3 regions of the Acerihabitans sp. genome follow, and region 2 is predicted to be linked to each of the others. Evidence: predicted binding sites of a transcription regulator. Region 2 holds the regulator's gene; each other region holds the start of a gene.

Region 1 (6,062 bases), on a different contig from region 2:
CTGCATGGCGAGCGCGATGCGGTGGGTAATGTCCTGCTGCGCAAGCCCGCCACGCCGGGTTATGAAAAACGCCAGCCGGTGGTGTTGCAGGCGCATCTGGATATGGTGCCGCAGAAAAACAGCGACACCATTCATGATTTCGCCACCGATCCCATCCAGCCTTATGTCGATGGCGACTGGGTCAAGGCGCGCGGCACTACGCTCGGCGCCGATAACGGCATCGGCATGGCCTCCGCGCTGGCGGTGCTCGCCGACGACAGCGTGCAGCACGGTCCGCTGGAAGTGTTGCTGACCATGACCGAGGAAACCGGCATGGCCGGCGCCTTTGGCTTACAGCCGGGCTGGCTGCAGGCCGATATCCTGATCAATACCGATTCCGAGGAAGAAGGCGAAATCTATATGGGCTGCGCGGGCGGGGTTGATTTCAAAACCGTCCTGCCCCTTGAACGCGAAGCGGTGCCGGCCGGTTACCAGACCCTTAAGCTGACGGTAAAAGGATTGAAAGGCGGCCACTCCGGCGGCGATATCCATCTGGGCCTGGGCAACGCCAATAAACTGCTGGCCCGTTTCCTGTCACGGCACGCCCATCAGCTGGACATCCGGCTGCTGGATCTCAACGGCGGCACCTTGCGTAACGCCATTCCGCGCGAGGCCTTCGCGACTCTCGCCCTGCCGCAGGAAAACGCCGAAAGCCTCAATGCCCTGGCGCAGGAATACCTGGCGGTGATCAAGGCGGAACTGGCGGCGGTGGAGAAAAAGCCGGCGATCCAGATTGAACCGGCCGCCACGGACGCGCAAGCGTTGACCAAAGCCTGCGGCGATCGTTTTATCGCTCTGCTTAACGCCACGCCCAACGGCGTGATCCGCATGAGCGACGACGTCAAGGGTGTGGTGGAAACCTCGCTGAACGTGGGCGTGGTCTCGATGGAGACTGATAAGGCGATGATCCGCTGCCTGATCCGCTCGCTTATCGACAGCGGCAAGGATGACGTGGTGGGCACGCTCACCGCCCTGGGCCGGCTGGCCGGCGCCGAAACGGCCGCCAAGGGCAGCTACCCGGGCTGGAAACCGGACGCCAATTCACCGGTGATGCATCTGGTGCGCGAAACTTACCAAAAGCTGTTTAATAAAACGCCCAATATCCAGGTGATCCACGCGGGACTTGAATGCGGTCTGTTTAAAAAACCCTACCCGCGCATGGACATGGTCTCTATCGGGCCAACCATCACCGGACCACACTCCCCGGATGAACAGGTGCATATCAAAAGCGTCGGCCAATATTGGATATTGCTTACCGCGCTGCTGAAAGCCATTCCTGAAAAAAACTGAATCTGCTGAAGATTAAATTCCGCGCATCGGTTTGAGACGGGTCTGGCGGAATAACGCGTAGCGCGCCGGGGATCAATACGCCGGGAGCGTAGTGAAACAACGGCGGAGACGTCGGCCCGCAGGGCGGTTCACATGGATGTGAACCCTCATCGCGCGTCCGAACCTACACCGATGTCTTTACGGCGTCTTATGATCGTGACCAACACTGCGCGTCCATGCCTTAGGGAAGAGGCGGGTTGCGCATATCGTCTTCCCAATCGAGCATCAGCTGACGTTCGATTTGCGGATCCAATAACGTCACATGCAGCCCCACCAGCCGCACGCCGCGATCCCCTCGCCGCTGATCCCAGGCCTGGCGCGCCGTGCGCAGTAGATCCTCTTTATTCAGCTTCGGCCAGACATGCTCCTGGGTGGTCTGCTGAAAATCGGCAAACTTCAGTTTAATCCCCTGCCGGGCGACATGCAGATCCGGCCTGACCCGGGCCAGGCGGCGTTCCAGCTCCGGATAGAGCAGTTCGATAATGGCCTCGCACTCGGCCCAAGCGACGATATCTTCCGCCAGCGTGCGCTCGACGCCGACGGATTTACGCAGCCGGTCGGATGAGACCTCCCGTTCATCAATGCCCTGGGAACGCTCCCAGATAGCCCGGCCGAATTTACCGAACTGCCGCAAAAGCGTCGCCAGATCGCAGCGTTGTACGTCCAGGCAGGTGATTAAGCCCATATCGGCAAGTTTCTTTGCGGTGACTTTGCCGACGCCGGGGATTTTGCTTAAGGGCAGTCGCGCCAGAAAAGCCGGCACCTGATCGGGGGTGATCACATATTGTCCATTGGGTTTATTTAAATCAGAGGCAATTTTGGCTAGAAATTTCACCGGCGCCACCCCGGCCGAGGCGGTGAGATGAATCTCGTCGGCAATCTGCCGGCGGATGGCCTGGGCAATCCTGGTGGCCGACCCGCTGTGATGATGGCTGTCCGTCACATCCAGGTAAGCCTCGTCCATCGACAGCGGTTCAATCAACGGCGTGTATTGACTGAAAATGTGCCGGATATGTTCCGAGGCTTCTTTATAAGCCGCCATGCGGCCGGGCAGCAGTTTTAAATGCGGACAGAGTTTCAGCGCCATGGCGGTGGACATGGCGCTGTGCACGCCGAATTCCCGGGCCGGGTAATTGGCGGTGCTGATGACCCCGCGCCGGTCCGCCCTGCCGCCGATGGCGATGGGGATATCGCGTAAAGAAGGATCGTCGCGCATTTCCACCGCCGCGAAGAAACAATCCATATCGATATGTATGATTTTACGCATTAACCCCCCTTAACTGTACAAGTATACAGTAAGGCGACGAATTTATACAAAACGTATCTTGATAAATATACAGGCAGTGATATCGTGTCGCTGTTTTAGTTGTTTTACTTGCCGTTTTTAAAGGGTCCGCCGACAACCTCCGGTTGCCCGGCATCTTTATTATTTTGACTACGCAGGAATGATAATGGGCAAAATCGCACTGCTATTTGCGATATTGTTTTGTATACCGGCAATGACGTCCGTCAGTTATGCCAGTGAGCAGGCGCAGCCGCAGGTATCGAAAGAATTAAAAGCACAATTATTAGGCTCACCGGTTTTTATTCAAATCTTCAAAGAAGAACGCACGCTTGAGCTTTATGCCAAGATGGGTAATGAATACCGCATGCTGGGCAGTTACCGCATTTGTAATTTCTCCGGCGGCCTGGGTCCCAAGCGGCAGGAAGGGGATTTTAAAAGCCCCGAGGGGTTTTATTCTATTACCAATCGTAACCTGAATCCGAACAGCCATTATTATCGGGCGATAAATATCGGTTTCCCCAACGCCTTTGATCAATCAAAAGGCTACTCCGGCGCCATGTTGATGATCCATGGCGATTGCCGTTCGATTGGCTGTTACGCCATGACCGACGGGTATATCGCCGAAATATATCAATATGTGGAGGCCGCGCTGCAAAACGGACAGGCACAGGTGAACATTCATATTTTCCCGTTCCGCATGACCGAGGCCAACCTGCAGCGGCACCGTTTTTCATCCTATTACCCGTTCTGGCGTTCGCTTGAACCGGGGTATGCCTATTTTGTCCGTTACCACCAGCCGCCGGCTGTGGCGGTCGTCAACGGTCAATACACCGTAAGCGCGCCGCTGCAATTAAACAGCGGCACCCCCGTGGTTTCACAGTTCGCGCTCACCGAACCGAAATAATACGCTCTCGCCTGGCGCAATCTTGTGCCAGGTTTCATTCCCGGTCAGCGGCTGCGTGGCGATAACGGTGACCACGTCATTGGGCGTGGTCTGCTGCTGAAAATCGATCTCCACATCCTGATCAAGCAACGTCGCCTTGCCAAACGGCGCCCGCCGGGTGATCCAGTATAGATCGGTGGAACAATACCCCATCACAAAACGGCCATCCGACAACAGCATATTAAATATGCCCTTATGCCGCAGTTCCCCGGCAAGCGTCGCGATATAACGAAATACCGCCGGCCAGTTAGCCGGCGTGCGCGGATACCGCGCCGCAAGATTGGCCAGCAGCCAGCAAAAAGCATATTCGCTGTCGGTCTGTCCCACCGGCCGATAGCATCCGGTATCCAGCTGGCGGAATCCCTGGAGCTGGCCGTTATGGGCGAACGTCCAATTGCGCCCCCACAGCTCGCGGGTAAATGGATGGGTATTTTCCAACGATACCTTGCCGCGGTTGGCCTGGCGGATATGGGACACCACCGCGCGGGATTTAATCGGATAATCCTGCACCAGCCGGGCGATAGGTGAATTGAAGCTCGGCAACGGATCCTTAAAAGTCCGGCAGCCCAACCCCTCGTAAAAGGTAATGCCCCATCCATCCTTATGCGGCCCGGTGCGGCCGCCGCGTTGTACTAACCCGGTAAAACTGAAGCAAATGTCCGTCGGTACATTGGCACTCATCCCGAGCAGTTCGCACATGACCCGTCTCCTATACCAGAACGCCTGGACGCCGTAGTTACGCGACCGCCGCCATTTCTTTTTCAATCAGCTGGATCAGGATATGGATAGCCTTGATATGGATTTCCTGAATACGATCGGCGTAACCGAAATGCGGCACCCGAATCTCCACATCGGCGGTACCGGCCATTTTACCGCCGTCCTTACCGGTGAGCACGATGACCTTCATGCCTTTGGCGCGGGCCGCCGCCACGGCGCGGATGATATTGGCCGAATTGCCGGACGTGGATATGCCGAGCAGGACATCGCCTTTATTTCCCAACGCTTCAACATAACGGGAAAAGACAAAGTCGTAGCCAAAGTCATTGCTGACGCAAGACAGATGGCTGGGATCGGAAATAGCGATAGCCGGATAGGCGGGACGGTTATCGCGATAACGGCCGGTCAGTTCCTCGGCGAAATGCATGGCGTCGCAATGAGAACCGCCGTTGCCGCAGGACAGCACCTTGCCGCCGGATTTAAAGGAATCGGCAATCAGTACGGCGGCGTCTTCTATCGACTGCAGATGGCGATCGTCGCTGAGGAATGTGGCAAGCGTTGCCGCCGCTTCGTTAAGTTCACTACGAATCAAGTCCTGATACATGGTTCCCTCGGTATAGGCTGGCTAAGTTAATCAGTTATCCAGCCCTCAGTTTACCGGATTGGCTAAACCACGAGAAGCGAAGTTAATCCCGCGCCCTTGCGTTACCACATGGAATCTGCTGTTTTGACGATTACTTTACCAATGCCTCGGTGGAAATACTGATGGCTACGGCGTCGCTGACCATAGGCGCATATTTGTCCATGGCAAAATCAGAACGCTTGATAGTGGTGGTGGCGTTAAATCCGACCGCCTGTTTTTTCTCCATCGGATGCTCGCCTTTCTTGTTCAGCACCGCATCCAATATCACCGGTTTGGTAATATTTTTAATCTTCAGTTCACCATAGACTTTATATTTATTGCCGCCTTCGCTGACAATTTTGGTGCTGCGGAAGGTGGCCTGCGGATAGGCCGCCTGATCGAAATAGTCCTTGCCCTTGAATTCATCCGTCAATGCCTTGACGTGGGTATCCACCGTGGCGATCGGAATAGACACATCCACCGTTGAACGGGCGATATCGGCGTCATCCAAATGGATATTGCCGGTAACGTCTGAAAAATCAGCGGTGGGATTGGAGAAACCGAAATGGTTCCAGGAGAACACCACCGAGGTATGGGCTGGGTCCATGGCGTACGTCTGGGTCGCCGCCTGGGCAAAACCGGCAAGCAGCCCGAAGCCGATAGCCAAAGGTGCTGCTAATTTTTTTGCGTTAATCATCTGTCTCTCATTCCGTTGCGGTTAAAAGTATTAATGATAGTCGCCTTTTTTGGTGCTTTATGCTGCCGAAAAAATTTGTCCTATTGATTCAGTCATTTTGACCAACCTGCCCTGCCGGAATTAATTCCGCCGGGAAAGGCATAAATCAGATAAGCTTAGGCGCATTTAGCCGTTTAACCGTCTAAACGTCCCGATTGTTAATTATGCCAAGCGTGTTATATTGAGTTAAAAACCGGCTTTTAAGAGTGGTATTTAGCCATGAGCAGCACCTACGTTCCACAAAGCAAACTCCCCGCCTTGGGCACCACCATTTTTACCCAGATGAGCGCACTGGCGCAGCAGCATCAGGCCATTAACCTGTCCCAGGGATTTCCCGATTTTGACGGCCCGGATTACCTAAAGGCGCGGCTAGCGCATCATGTGGCCCAAG
Region 2 (6,062 bases):
TTATTTATCCTTACCATGATTTGCGCGGCGATATCGTCCACCGCGGGCGCCAGCCAGCCGGGACGCTGGGCTTCGATAGGGTCGATGGAATCACGCCAGTGCGGCACCCGCTGGTTAAGATAGACGCTTAACGACAAGGGTTCGCCAAAATTGACATAACCCTGGCCCAGGTTGCGTAATTTACGCAACCCCCGCACCATCTGCACGAATCCTTCTTTTTCCTTGGTGGCTCCCCGCAGTTCCTTGGCGTAGGTGGCCACTTCCATAACATGTTCATACCCAACGTAAATCGGCACCAGCGTGATAGGGCGGTTGCCGCCACGCAGCATCGCCTGGATGGTCATGGTCAGGGTGCCGGTCTTGGGATCAAGCAGGCGCCCGGTACGCGAGCGTCCTCCCTCCATAAAATATTCCACTGAATAGCCCCGGGTAAATAATTCACCCAGGTATTCGCGGAATATGGTGGAGTAGAGCTTATTGCCCTTGAAGGTGCGCCGGATAAAAAAAGCGCCCAGCCGGCGGAAAATCGGACCCGCCGGCCAGAAGTTCAGGTTGATGCCGGCGGCGATATGCGGCGGCACCAGTCCCTGATGATAAAGCACATAGGACAGCAGCAGGTAATCCATATGGCTGCGGTGACACGGCACATAGACAATTTCATGGCCGTCCTCCGCCAACTGGCGAACGCGTTCGGCGTTGCGCACGTGCAGTCCCTGGTAGAGCCGGTTCCAGGTCCAGCTCAACACCCGATCCGACAAACGCACGGCTTCATACGAAAAATCCGCCGCAATCTCCTCCATCAGCTCGATGGCGTTTTGCTGCGCTTTGTCCGCCGAGATTTTTTTAGTGCGTGCCTCATCCTCCACGGCTTTTTCAATGGCCTTGGATGCCAGCAGTTTGTTGAATAAATCCTGACGGACCGGCAGACGCGGCCCTACCGCCACCAGACGCTGGCGGGCAAAATGAATCATGGCGACGCGGGCCAGCTTTTGCGCGATGGTTTTATCGGTGCCATGCTCATTCGCCATAAAGCGCATGGACAGCGGTCGGGAAAAACGCACAAAACTATCGCGCCCCAGCCACAGTACCGCGATGAACTTCTGGAAACCATTGAGCAGCCGTAGCTGCGGCGCCGGCTGGTGCTGTTGCCCGTCGCGACCGGGCGAACGGCCGAACATAATGGACACCGGCACCATCTGGACATCAAGCTGTGGATTATTGCGATGTAAATCAAGATAATCATGAAACAGCTTTACTGATTCCAGCTTTTCCGAGAAGTAGCGAAAAACGCGGGGACCATCGTGGATGAAGACGTGGCGCGGTAAGAGCACGCCGTCGATATCCAGGGGGATCAGCGGATCGGGCAGCCCCAACCGCAGGCATTGCGCGCGCAGGGTGAGCAGGTCCGCCCTGGAATTATAGGGCAAAACATACATCATTGGCCGCAGCGGATCCAAACCGGCTTCTTGCCGGGGATTAGCGGGAATAGCTTTACTTCGCACCAGTAGCCGGAGCGGTAAATCCAACAATGTATAATAAATAGTACGCCAACCTGACATATCTTCGTGAAGCCTCTTGTTAGCATTGCGCCACAAGAATACCAGAAACCGCGCGACAGATCTGTGGTGATGCGAACGAGAAGAAACGGTAATATAGGCACAATTTTTCATTAGTGCATAAAATTATGGCAAATCAAACCAACGGGCTTCGACGCATCTTTAACGCCATGGGTTATTCCATCAAAGGATGTCGCGCCGCCTGGCGACATGAAGCCGCGTTTCGCCAGGAAGCGGTGGCCGCCGTGGCGGCGATTATTCTCGCCTGTTTCCTTGAACGCGATCCGGTGGCGCGGATTTTGTTAATGGGCTCGGTCTGGCTGGTGCTTATTGTTGAAATCATCAACAGCGCCATTGAGGCGGTGGTGGATCGCATCGGGCCAGAACTGCATCCGCTTTCGGGCCGGGCCAAGGACCTGGGCTCCGCGGCGGTGTTCCTGGCCATTGTATTGGCGCTATTCGTGTGGATAACACTGCTATGGCGGCATATTTGAGAAATATTCGTCCGCGCTCGGCCGTAGCCGGGGTTTTATCACGATTTGCAACGCTTATGGTTTTCAATTGCCGCGGACCTGTATATACTCACATAAAGACTGTATAAACAAACAGGGGATGGAATGAAAGCACTAACCGCCAGACAACAAGAGGTTTTTGACCTTATCCGCGATCATCTTGCGCAAACCGGTATGCCGCCGACCAGGGCGGAGATCGCGCATCGTCTGGGATTCAAATCTCCTAACGCCGCCGAAGAGCATCTCAAGGCGCTGGCACGCAAGGGCGCCATTGAAATCGTATCCGGCGCCTCGCGCGGCATCCGCTTATTGATAGAAGAAGAGACCGGGCTGCCGCTTATCGGCCGCGTGGCCGCCGGCGAGCCATTGCTGGCGGAACAACATATTGAAAGCCATTACCAGATAGATCCCGATCTGTTCAAACCCCATGCGGATTTCCTGCTGCGCGTCAGCGGCATGTCCATGAAGGATATCGGCATCATGGACGGCGATCTGCTGGCGGTGCATAAAACGCAGGACGCCCATAACGGCCAGGTGGTGGTGGCGCGCATTAATGATGAAGTGACGGTGAAACGCCTGAAAAGGCACGGTAATATTGTTGAATTATTGCCGGAAAACAGCGAGTTCTCACCCATCATCGTCGACCTGCGCGAGCAGGAGCTTTCCATTGAAGGTTTGGCGGTCGGCGTCATTCGCAACGGCAACTGGATCTGACGACAGGCCACCCCGTGCCGCGCCGTTGTCTGATGTCCGGCGGCGTGGGACAATGACTGTCGCCGTAAACAGGCAGCGGCGAGTCGTCAACGCAGGCGGTGGTTAATATTTCGTTACAATTGGCGCTGTACTGCCCCATGCCCTCTACCCCCTGTTTTATTTCAATTTATCGCCGCTCCAGCGATAATAACCCTGCCTGTATGGTCTAATCGTCTGCTTAATGAACCTCGCGCCAAATCCCCTGCTATACTTTATTCATAGGGTTAGCTTATGACACAGCAGGTTTCGGGACTAAAGACAGTTCCCTATATCCACGCAGTATATAAAACCTGTGATGAATTATGTTGACTGATAAACCGATAGCCAAGGAGAATTCCGATGAACAAAGACGAAGCCAGCGGTAATTGGAAACAATTTAAAGGCAAATTGAAAGAACAATGGGGTAAGCTTACCGACGACGATTTGACCGTGGTGGAAGGCAAACGCGATCAATTAATTGGTAAAATCCAAGAGCGTTATGGTTATGGTAAAGAAGCCGCTGAAACGGAAGTCAAGGATTGGGAAACACGTAATAAATATCGTTGGTAATAATTTTGGAAGAATTGACCACCACGCAAGTGCGGGTTAATTGGTTCTCAAGTGTTCCTACCCAAAGGTACAAGGATGTACCACCCTACAGCCGTTGCTGGCCTTATCTATCCACCCCTCCTTCGCTATATCTATTCGCCCTTCGGCTATAGTAATGCTACAGGCGTATTTTTTCATATCCGGCGCGGGTAAAACGTTCTCCATTCCCTGTAGCGACGCGTGATGGCATTTTTCCGTTTGGCGTAGCGGATCGGCTGGTGCCCGTTAGCGTTTTTTTATCGCCACGCTATGGTCATGCCCGCAGTCCTGAGGGTTGTCGCAGGCTTGTACCTCGGCGCACATGAGACAAAAACCGTGGGCCTCAACCACGTTATGACGCATGGTAAACCCCCTGGCTTGGGCCATTTTCTGTAGTATCTCTTCAATGCCTTCGGTTGATTGTTCGGTGACCTGACCGCAGCGATCGCAGATAAAAAAAGCGGAGGTGTGGCTGGGCTGTTCAAAATGATGGCACAGAACATAGCTGTTGGTGGACTCGACCCTATGGATAAACCCCTGTTCCAACAAGAAATCCAGCGCGCGATAAATCGTCGGCGGCTTGGCCTGCGGTTCCGTTGTGCGCAGCAGGTCGAGCAGGTCGTAGGCACTGATTGCACCGACCTGCTGTGTCATCAGGCGCAACACTTCCAATCGTTGTGGCGTCAGACGCACATTGCGCTGCTGGCATAACTGTTCAGCCTGGCTGAGCAGTTGAGACCGATCGGTGATATTCATAATGATTCCCCGCAGTTTAATCCTTAGTCTATCTTATCATGAAGGCGTAAAAACGCCGAATAGCGGCGCGTTTCACGCTGCTGCGCTATGGGTGTCGATAAAATCGCGGGGATTAACTCGGGGATGGGCAGCCACATCTGCGCCACTGCTGTTTTTCAGCAAACGGGATAACGGATATTAATACTGTCTGTTACGCTGTTAGCAATGGCAATTAAATGATAAATCACCTGCTTATTGCTGGCCTTGGTTTTACGCTTTATATTAATTTTATGAGAAGACAGGGTTTTTTCTTTAATATGCAACTGGGTACAAATATACAATGTATCATAACCGGACATCCACATTGTTAGAATTTCCACTTCCGTTTTACTAAAACGCAATGGCGAGAAGCCAATGGCGGAATCCCCGTTTCGCCAAGCTTTTGTATCCATAAAGTAGCGAATTATCATTAACAATGTGCTGATTTTAATAAACTTTGATAAAATAATCACATTGTCCCTAATGGGAACAAAATCATGGAATTTGATATTTTCATTGCCAATGAAGATAAAAAAAAGCGTCAACGGCTGCTCATCGATTATAGATTTTAGATCTTCACTATCACCTTGATATTGATAAGAATTTTGGTTTATGAAAATTATCGACGGTTTAGAGGTTTTGCATCTTAATCGCAAAGTGCTCACATTGTCCACGTCACGTATTGCACCTTTAATACCGCTTGCCGGCAACGAACTTTTGATCGCATATTTGGTATAAGTGCAAGGGTCAAGTATAAACACTGTCATAATGATAATGATATCTGCAATTAGATCCATCCAAGGGTAAAGAGGGCTTCAGATAAAAAGACGACATTGGAGTTTATGAAAGATAAAACCCATTTTGTTTATTGATTAATCATTTTTCTACCTTTTTTCTGTATTGGCGTTTAAATATACATTATGAATATGTGATAAATGATTATGATCGGTTTGTAAATCACTTGGGGAGGTATTGGGATGGAATGACGCTCATTTGGGATGAAATGGCCGTTCCATGGGTTGCTAAAAGTATAATTTTTAACAGGAATGAAACATTATACGATGTTTAGCAAAATAGAAACATTAACATGATTAATGAATCGAGATTGTGGAGATCGTCACCTCATGGGAATACTGTGATAGAATACCTTGATAACATCCCAGCGTTTCTTGAACTATTTTGATGCCTGCACCTGACCTTATGAATGCTCTAGCAGCCAAATCCTTAAACATGCCAGCCGCGGCGCGGTTTCCCTCGCAGCGCTTCTCTGTCGCGCCGATGCTGGACTGGACTGACCGCCACTGCCGCTATTTCCTGCGGCAGCTGACGCGTCATGCGTTGCTGTATACCGAAATGGTGACCACCGGCGCTTTGCTCTATGGCAAAGGCGACTATCTGGCCTATAACGAGGCCGAGCATCCGCTGGCGTTACAGTTGGGCGGCAGCGAGCCGGATGCGTTGGCGCAGTGTGCCCGCATGGCCGAGCTGCGGGGCTATGACGAGATTAATCTTAACGTGGGCTGCCCGTCGGACCGGGTGCAGAACGGCCGCTTCGGCGCCTGCCTGATGGCTGAGCGCGAGCGGGTGGCCGACTGTATTGCCGCCATGCGCTCCGCGGTGTCTATTCCGGTGACGGTAAAAACCCGCATCGGCATCGACGAGCAGGATAGCTATCCGTTTTTGTGCGAATTTATTCAGGCCGTGGCTGAGCGCGGCGGCTGCGATACGTTTATCATCCATGCGCGAAAAGCGTGGCTGTCGGGGCTAAGCCCGAAGGAAAACCGCGAAATCCCACCGCTGGACTACGATCGCGTCTATCAGCTCAAGCGCGATTTTCCGTCCCTTACGCTTGCAATCAACGGCGGCATAACCACACTTGACCAAGCGGAACGGCATCTTA
Region 3 (6,062 bases), on a different contig from region 2:
CCCAAATCCCGCAGCGGCTGGAAGAACTCCGGCGCCAGTATCAATACCAGGAAACCGGCGAACAAGGTTACGCCGGTACCGTAGCTGCCGAAGTGCAGTTCGCCGAGATAGGAGAAGCCAAAATATACCGCCACCACCGCAATGGAAACCGAGGCGAAAAATTCCAGTACGCCGGACGAAAGAAAAGCCAGCCGCAAGACTTCCATGGTACGCAAGCGGAAATTATTGGTGGCGTGGCGGATATGATCGGTTTCCGCCCGCGCGCGATCGTACAACCTCAGCGTGTCCAGGCCACGCAGCCGATCGAGGAAATACCCCGAAAGCCGGGCCAGCGCCAGGAAGTTGCGGCGATTGGCGTCGGCGGCGCCCATCCCTACCAGCGCCATAAACAGGGGAATCAGCGGTGCGGTGCAAAATAAAATCAGCCCGGCCATCCAGTTCACCGGAAATACCACCAGTAAAATCAGCAACGGCACCAGGCCCGCCAGATACATCTGCGGCAGATAGCGCGCGTAATAATCCTGCATATCCTCGATCTGTTCGAGCAACAGGCTGCTCCAGCTGCCGGCGGGTTTGCCCTGGATCCAGGCGGGTCCCAACAGCTCCAGCCGATTCAGCACCTGGCGGCGTATTTCCCGCCGAAGCGTCTGTCCGGCGATAAAACCGACCCGCTCGCGCAGCCATCCGGTCAATGCGCGCAGGGCGAATAGCGCCGCCAAGGCGATAAACCAGGCGATAAGCGCGGCGCGCGGCTGTTGTTCGACAATCAGCGCCTGGAGCAGATAAGCCAATACCCATGCCTGGGCGACGATGATAAGGCCGCTTAGCAGGCCCAGCAGTAAAGAGAGGCGAAGCCAGCGCTTCACCAGCGCGCTTTGCGACTTAAGCCAGCGGACAAGCACTTGCTGTCGGTTTTTATTCATTGAAGACAATTTCAGCCGGTGTGGATTGCATGTAAGTCGAAAATCCCCTTCAGGGATGTGAAAGGCCGGAAAAGGATCTGCGTGCTCCGGCGTGCCGACATATTACCCTGTTGCGGCGGAGGTGAAAATAATATTGGCATTTATCATAGGATTCCAGTCGCCGTGCGTGAGGGTAATACAGCCGGCTGGCGGATGTGGTATCTGGGCGCTTGGCGAGGATTTTGCTTGGCGGATGGGGTATTTGAGGGCTTGGCGGCACTTTCGCTTGCCAGCTACTGGCCATTTTTATGTTATGCCGGATGTCGGCAAGCGACAAGGGGATGGCAGTCGCGCCATCCCCTTGACCCCGCGCTCCATGCCGGCCCAAAGGCCGCTACCTTATCCACGGCGTGGTGATTTCAGGTGTTGTAAATTCAGGCGTTCTGATTCCCGGCGTTGTGATTTCAGGCGTTCAAATTTCCGGCGTTCAAACCTACAGCGTTCCATTTTCCGGTATTCCAATTCCCGGCATTTGAATATTGCCTGAACCATAAAGACGGCTTTTCGGTTGCAGACGATGGTGTTGACGTTGAAGCGGCATAGAGTGCGCTGGCGGCAGAAAGCCCGGCTGGATGAGCCGCCGGGAGCGGCTCAAGCTAAGGGTCGCGCCGGGAGCGCGTCCCGTGCGGTCCAAAAGTCGGGATGTTGTGCCGTCAGGGACCGCGCAGCGGCGCACGATCTGCCGGCAGCCCGGGAGTTGAGAGGGCCGGGCTAGCGGCCCTCTCATCGCTTGCCTGCACCAGGCAACAGGGAACGCCACCGCCCGCGGCAAGTGAAACCGGCGCCCAGCCCACCATCCCTATAGAGTAAAAATCTACGCTTACCGATCGTTTACCGGCGCCAGACCATCCAGATACCGTTCCGCGTCAAGCGCCGCCATACAGCCGGTGCCGGCGGAGGTAATGGCCTGGCGATAGATATGATCCATCACATCGCCCGCGGCGAACACCCCGGGGATGCTGGTTTGGGTGGCGTTGCCCGCAATACCGGACTGTACGCGGATATAACCGTTCTCCAACGCCAGCTGATTACCGAAAATCGCCGTATTGGGGTGATGGCCGATGGCGATAAATACGCCGGCGACCGCCAGTGTTTCCACCGCGCCGGTGACGACGTTTTTCAGCCGCGCCCCGGTAACGCCCATCTCATCGCCCACCACTTCTTCCAGGGTATGGCCGGTATGCAGCACGATATTGCCGCTGGCGACCTTATCCATCAGCCGGTCAATCAGGATTTTTTCCGCGCGGAAAGTCGCGCGACGATGGATAAGGTGCACCTCGGCGGCGATATTGGACAGATACAGCGCTTCCTCCACCGCCGTATTACCGCCGCCGACCACCGCGACTTTTTGCTGGCGGTAAAAAAAACCGTCGCAGGTGGCGCAGGCGGACACGCCTTTGCCCTTATAGGCTTCTTCCGACGGCAGCCCGATATAGCGAGCGGATGCGCCGGTGGCGATGATCAGGGCGTCACAGGTGAATTCACCGGTATCGCCGGTCAACCGGAAGGGACGGCTTTGCAAATCGACCTTATTGATATGATCGAAAATGATTTCGGTATTGAACTTGGCGGCGTGGGCGTACATGCGTTCCATAAGCAACGGACCGGTCAGCCCTTCCGGATCGCCCGGCCAGTTCTCGACCTCGGTGGTGGTGGTGAGCTGGCCGCCTTGTTCCATCCCGGTTATCAGCACCGGATGCAGGTTGGCGCGGGCGGCATACACCGCGGCGGTATAACCCGCCGGCCCGGACCCCAGAATGAGTAATTTGCTGTGTTTCACCGTAGACATGTTTTCCTCGTTTAACCGCTTAGAACGCAACTCGTCGATTGTAAGAAAATTACCAGACTATGAAAAGGAAGCAAAAGGTTGTTAGCGATATTTATCATCGTCAGGAACTATTGATCGGGGGATTTTAGCATTGAAAAGGACATAATCGGGCCAAAAAGAGCCCTTAAGCCCCTGACATCATGCCGCTGCGGGAATTAATCGGCATGTTGTTCTGATTTTTGTCGTTTTACTTTGACAATCCGCTGCGCTTTTGCGAAAACATCAGGGTAAGGAAAAATGATGAGTTGGGTTAGGACAGGCAGCAAGAAAGGCAGTTTAAACAGTTGGCCCTAAAATAAAACAGACAACGGGTCTTAAAACAAACCCTGAAACATTGAAGTCGGCAGGGGTGTGGCAAGCACAGGGAAGGTACTGAGAGAGACAATAATAATGGTAGACAATAAAAAACGCCCGGGAAAGGATCTCGATCGTATTGACCGTAACATCCTCAATGAGTTGCAAAAGGACGGCCGGATATCAAACGTCGAACTTTCTAAACGGGTTGGATTATCCCCGACACCCTGCCTGGAACGCGTGCGCCGTCTTGAGCGCCAGGGTTTCATCCAGGGGTATACCGCTTTACTTAATCCACATTATCTTGATGCGTCTTTACTGGTGTTTGTGGAGATTACCCTTAACCGGGGTGCGCCCGATGTGTTTGAGCAATTCAACACCGCGGTACAAAAGCTGGAAGAAATCCAGGAATGCCATTTGGTTTCGGGTGATTTCGACTATTTGCTGAAAACGCGGGTGCCCGATATGTCGGCCTATCGCAAGCTGCTGGGTGAAACGCTGTTGCGTTTGCCGGGGGTAAACGATACGCGTACCTATGTGGTGATGGAAGAAGTGAAACAGAGCAACCGGCTGGTGATTAAGACCCGGTAAGACATAACACAGGTGCAAAATTCAGGTTTTATGGTTACACTCCTGTGCATTCATACAGTTTCAGCGCCGGCGGTATGACGGTCGGCGCTGTTATTAAGCTATTATATCGGTTATATCGGCATAGATAACCCTGGAGAGCCTTTCTTGAGCCAGGAATACACAGAAGATAAAGAAGTTGAACTGAAAACGCTCAGCAGCAGTCGCCGGTTACTCGAGGCTGTTCTGATTGTCATGGCTATTTTTGCCCTCTATTTAATGATTTCCCTGGTCAGTTTCAACCCCTCCGACCCCAGTTGGTCGCAAACTGCCTGGCATGGACCTATTCACAACCTTGGCGGCGGCATCGGCGCCTGGTTCGCCGATACGCTGTTCTTTACCTTCGGCGTGCTGGCCTATGCGCTGCCTCCGCTGATGCTGATTTTTTGCTGGACGTCGTTTCGACTGCGCGAAGAGCAGGACTATGTGGATTATTTTGCCCTGTCGCTGCGGCTGATCGGTTCTTTGGCGCTGATTCTGACCTCATGCGGTCTGGCCGCGCTTAATGTCGACGATCTCTATTACTTTGCCTCCGGCGGCGTGATCGGCAGCCTGCTCGGCAACGCCATGCTGCCCTGGTTCAACGGCATTGGCGCCACCCTGACCCTGCTGTGCGTATGGGCGTCCGGTCTGACCCTGTTTACCGGCTGGTCCTGGCTCACCATCGCTGAAAAAATCGGCGGCGTGGTCATGGGCTGCCTGACATTTATGTCGAACCGTTCCCGCCGCGACGAGCGGGATTATGATGACGATGAGGATGACGAGGGTCTTGAGTCCGATGACGCGGCCCGCGCACAGGCGCTGGATGCGCTGGATCCGCTGCTGGCGACGTCCGGGCCTGACGCGGCCGGGACTCGGCCTGATGATGCTCCCGCGCCCATCGGCGCGGTGGCGGGGCCGTCCTCCACGTCCACGCATCCCGACGTCGCCGCGCCGTCCGGCGATCGCTTGGCCGCGTCGCAGCCCGGCGCGATATCGGTCATTCCGGTGACGCCGGTCGCGGCCCCGGCGACGGATCCGGCGCCCGCCGCCGCCTATTCACAGCAGCCCGCCGCAGCGGACCCGCACTCCGGGGCCGCTGAGCCGGTCCCGCAGTATCGTTTTGAGTTGCCGGGCGATCAGGCCGTTTCCACCCAGGTTTCCTCCCCTGAGCGTTATCCTGAAGAAGAAGACGATGGGCCGCGTATGGGGGACTGGCGTCTTGACGGCGACGCATCGCACACGCCTTACGATTTCACCGTCGCGCAGCGCACCAGCGGGCAGGTGCCTGGGGCGGCGCCGCCTTATGACGCCGCCGCTCTGACCTTTATGCCGGCATTCAGCGCCACCAGTGATGATAATCCCCAGGTTAAGCAGGGCATGGGCCCTGAATTACCTCGTCCAAACCGGGTACGGATACCTACGCGCCGGGAGCTGGCCTCGTTTGGCATCAAGCTGCCGTCGCAGCGCAACGCCGCGGCGACCACCGCCCAGCAGCAAACCCATGAGGATACCGCGTCATCACCCGCGACGCTGACCGAGGAACAACAAGCCGCCGTCCAGCAGGCCGAGCTTCACCGGGAATTCCAGCGCCAGCAGGAACAACGCTATGGCGACGCGGCCAGCGATGGCGATGACGAGGACGCCTGGCAGCAACAGCAACTGGCCGCCGAATTTCAGCAGCGCCAGGCGATGCGGTACGTGGCGGACGCCGAGGATCGATCGACACAGGACACCTCGCCGATTTCGCCCGCGGCCGGGATCGATGCGCAGTCGGCTTCAGTCCCCTCGCCAACGGCTGAACGGATGGACGCTGCGCCTGCTGCGCCGGGGTATGGGCCTGCGCGGCATGGACAGGGATTCGGCGCAGATCGGCAAACCGCGGCCGGTTATGCCTCCGGCGGCGATGATCACCTGGAAGACGCGGGCGAAGCGGATGATCTTGCGCACGATGATGTGATGCCGGACGAGTATGGCCAGGCTTCGCGGCATAGCGCCGACCTCGGCCGGGCGCCGTTGCCTCACACCGGGCTGCAGCCGGCGATTACGCCATTGGCGTCGGCTATGGACAGCCTGATCCATCCTTTCCTGATGCGCAACGAGCGGCCGCTGCAAAAGCCGACCACGCCGTTGCCGACGCTGGATCTGTTGACTTCACCGCCGGTGGAGGATGAACCGGTGGATATGTTCGCGCTGGAACAAACCGCGCGACTGGTGGAAGCCCGTCTGGCGGATTACCGGGTGAAGGCCGAAGTGGTCGGCATTTCTCCCGGCCCGGTTATCACCCGATTCGAGCTGGATCTGGCGCCGGGGGTTAAAGCGGCGCGCATCTCCAATCTGTCGCGGGATTTGGCGCGCTCCCTGTCGGCGGT

Evidence for each region. The regulator LexA, encoded in region 2, represses DNA repair genes until DNA is damaged. The targets are predictions, from matches to a motif close to TNCTGTATGTACATACAGNA.
Region 1: the regulator LexA is predicted to act here: its motif matches at 2,647-2,666, upstream of dinB (DNA polymerase IV).
Region 3: the regulator LexA is predicted to act here: its motif matches at 3,716-3,735, upstream of VGC33_RS17115 (DNA translocase FtsK 4TM domain-containing protein).

What each region holds. Positions count from the first base shown of each region.
Region 1 is NZ_DASWOM010000088.1:10,477-16,538, reverse strand. It holds gene VGC33_RS14930 (beta-Ala-His dipeptidase) at 1-1,329, shown strand, start outside; gene dinB (DNA polymerase IV) at 1,550-2,635, opposite strand; gene dpaA (peptidoglycan meso-diaminopimelic acid protein amidase) at 2,820-3,557, shown strand; gene VGC33_RS14915 (class II glutamine amidotransferase) at 3,528-4,295, opposite strand; gene lpcA (D-sedoheptulose 7-phosphate isomerase) at 4,333-4,917, opposite strand; gene VGC33_RS14905 (YceI family protein) at 5,048-5,632, opposite strand; gene VGC33_RS14900 (pyridoxal phosphate-dependent aminotransferase) at 5,891-6,062, shown strand, end outside.
Region 2 is NZ_DASWOM010000090.1:22,970-29,031, reverse strand. It holds gene plsB (glycerol-3-phosphate 1-O-acyltransferase PlsB) at 1-1,559, opposite strand, end outside; gene VGC33_RS15200 (diacylglycerol kinase) at 1,685-2,050, shown strand; gene lexA (transcriptional repressor LexA) at 2,174-2,782, shown strand; gene VGC33_RS15190 (CsbD family protein) at 3,161-3,370, shown strand; gene zur (zinc uptake transcriptional repressor Zur) at 3,635-4,144, opposite strand; gene rcsA (transcriptional regulator RcsA) at 4,300-4,929, opposite strand; gene dusA (tRNA dihydrouridine(20/20a) synthase DusA) at 5,393-6,062, shown strand, end outside.
Region 3 is NZ_DASWOM010000103.1:3,973-10,034, forward strand. It holds gene cydD (heme ABC transporter permease/ATP-binding protein CydD) at 1-923, opposite strand, end outside; gene VGC33_RS23280 (pentapeptide repeat-containing protein) at 1,279-1,449, shown strand; gene trxB (thioredoxin-disulfide reductase) at 1,783-2,751, opposite strand; gene lrp (leucine-responsive transcriptional regulator Lrp) at 3,181-3,675, shown strand; gene VGC33_RS17115 (DNA translocase FtsK 4TM domain-containing protein) at 3,820-6,062, shown strand, end outside.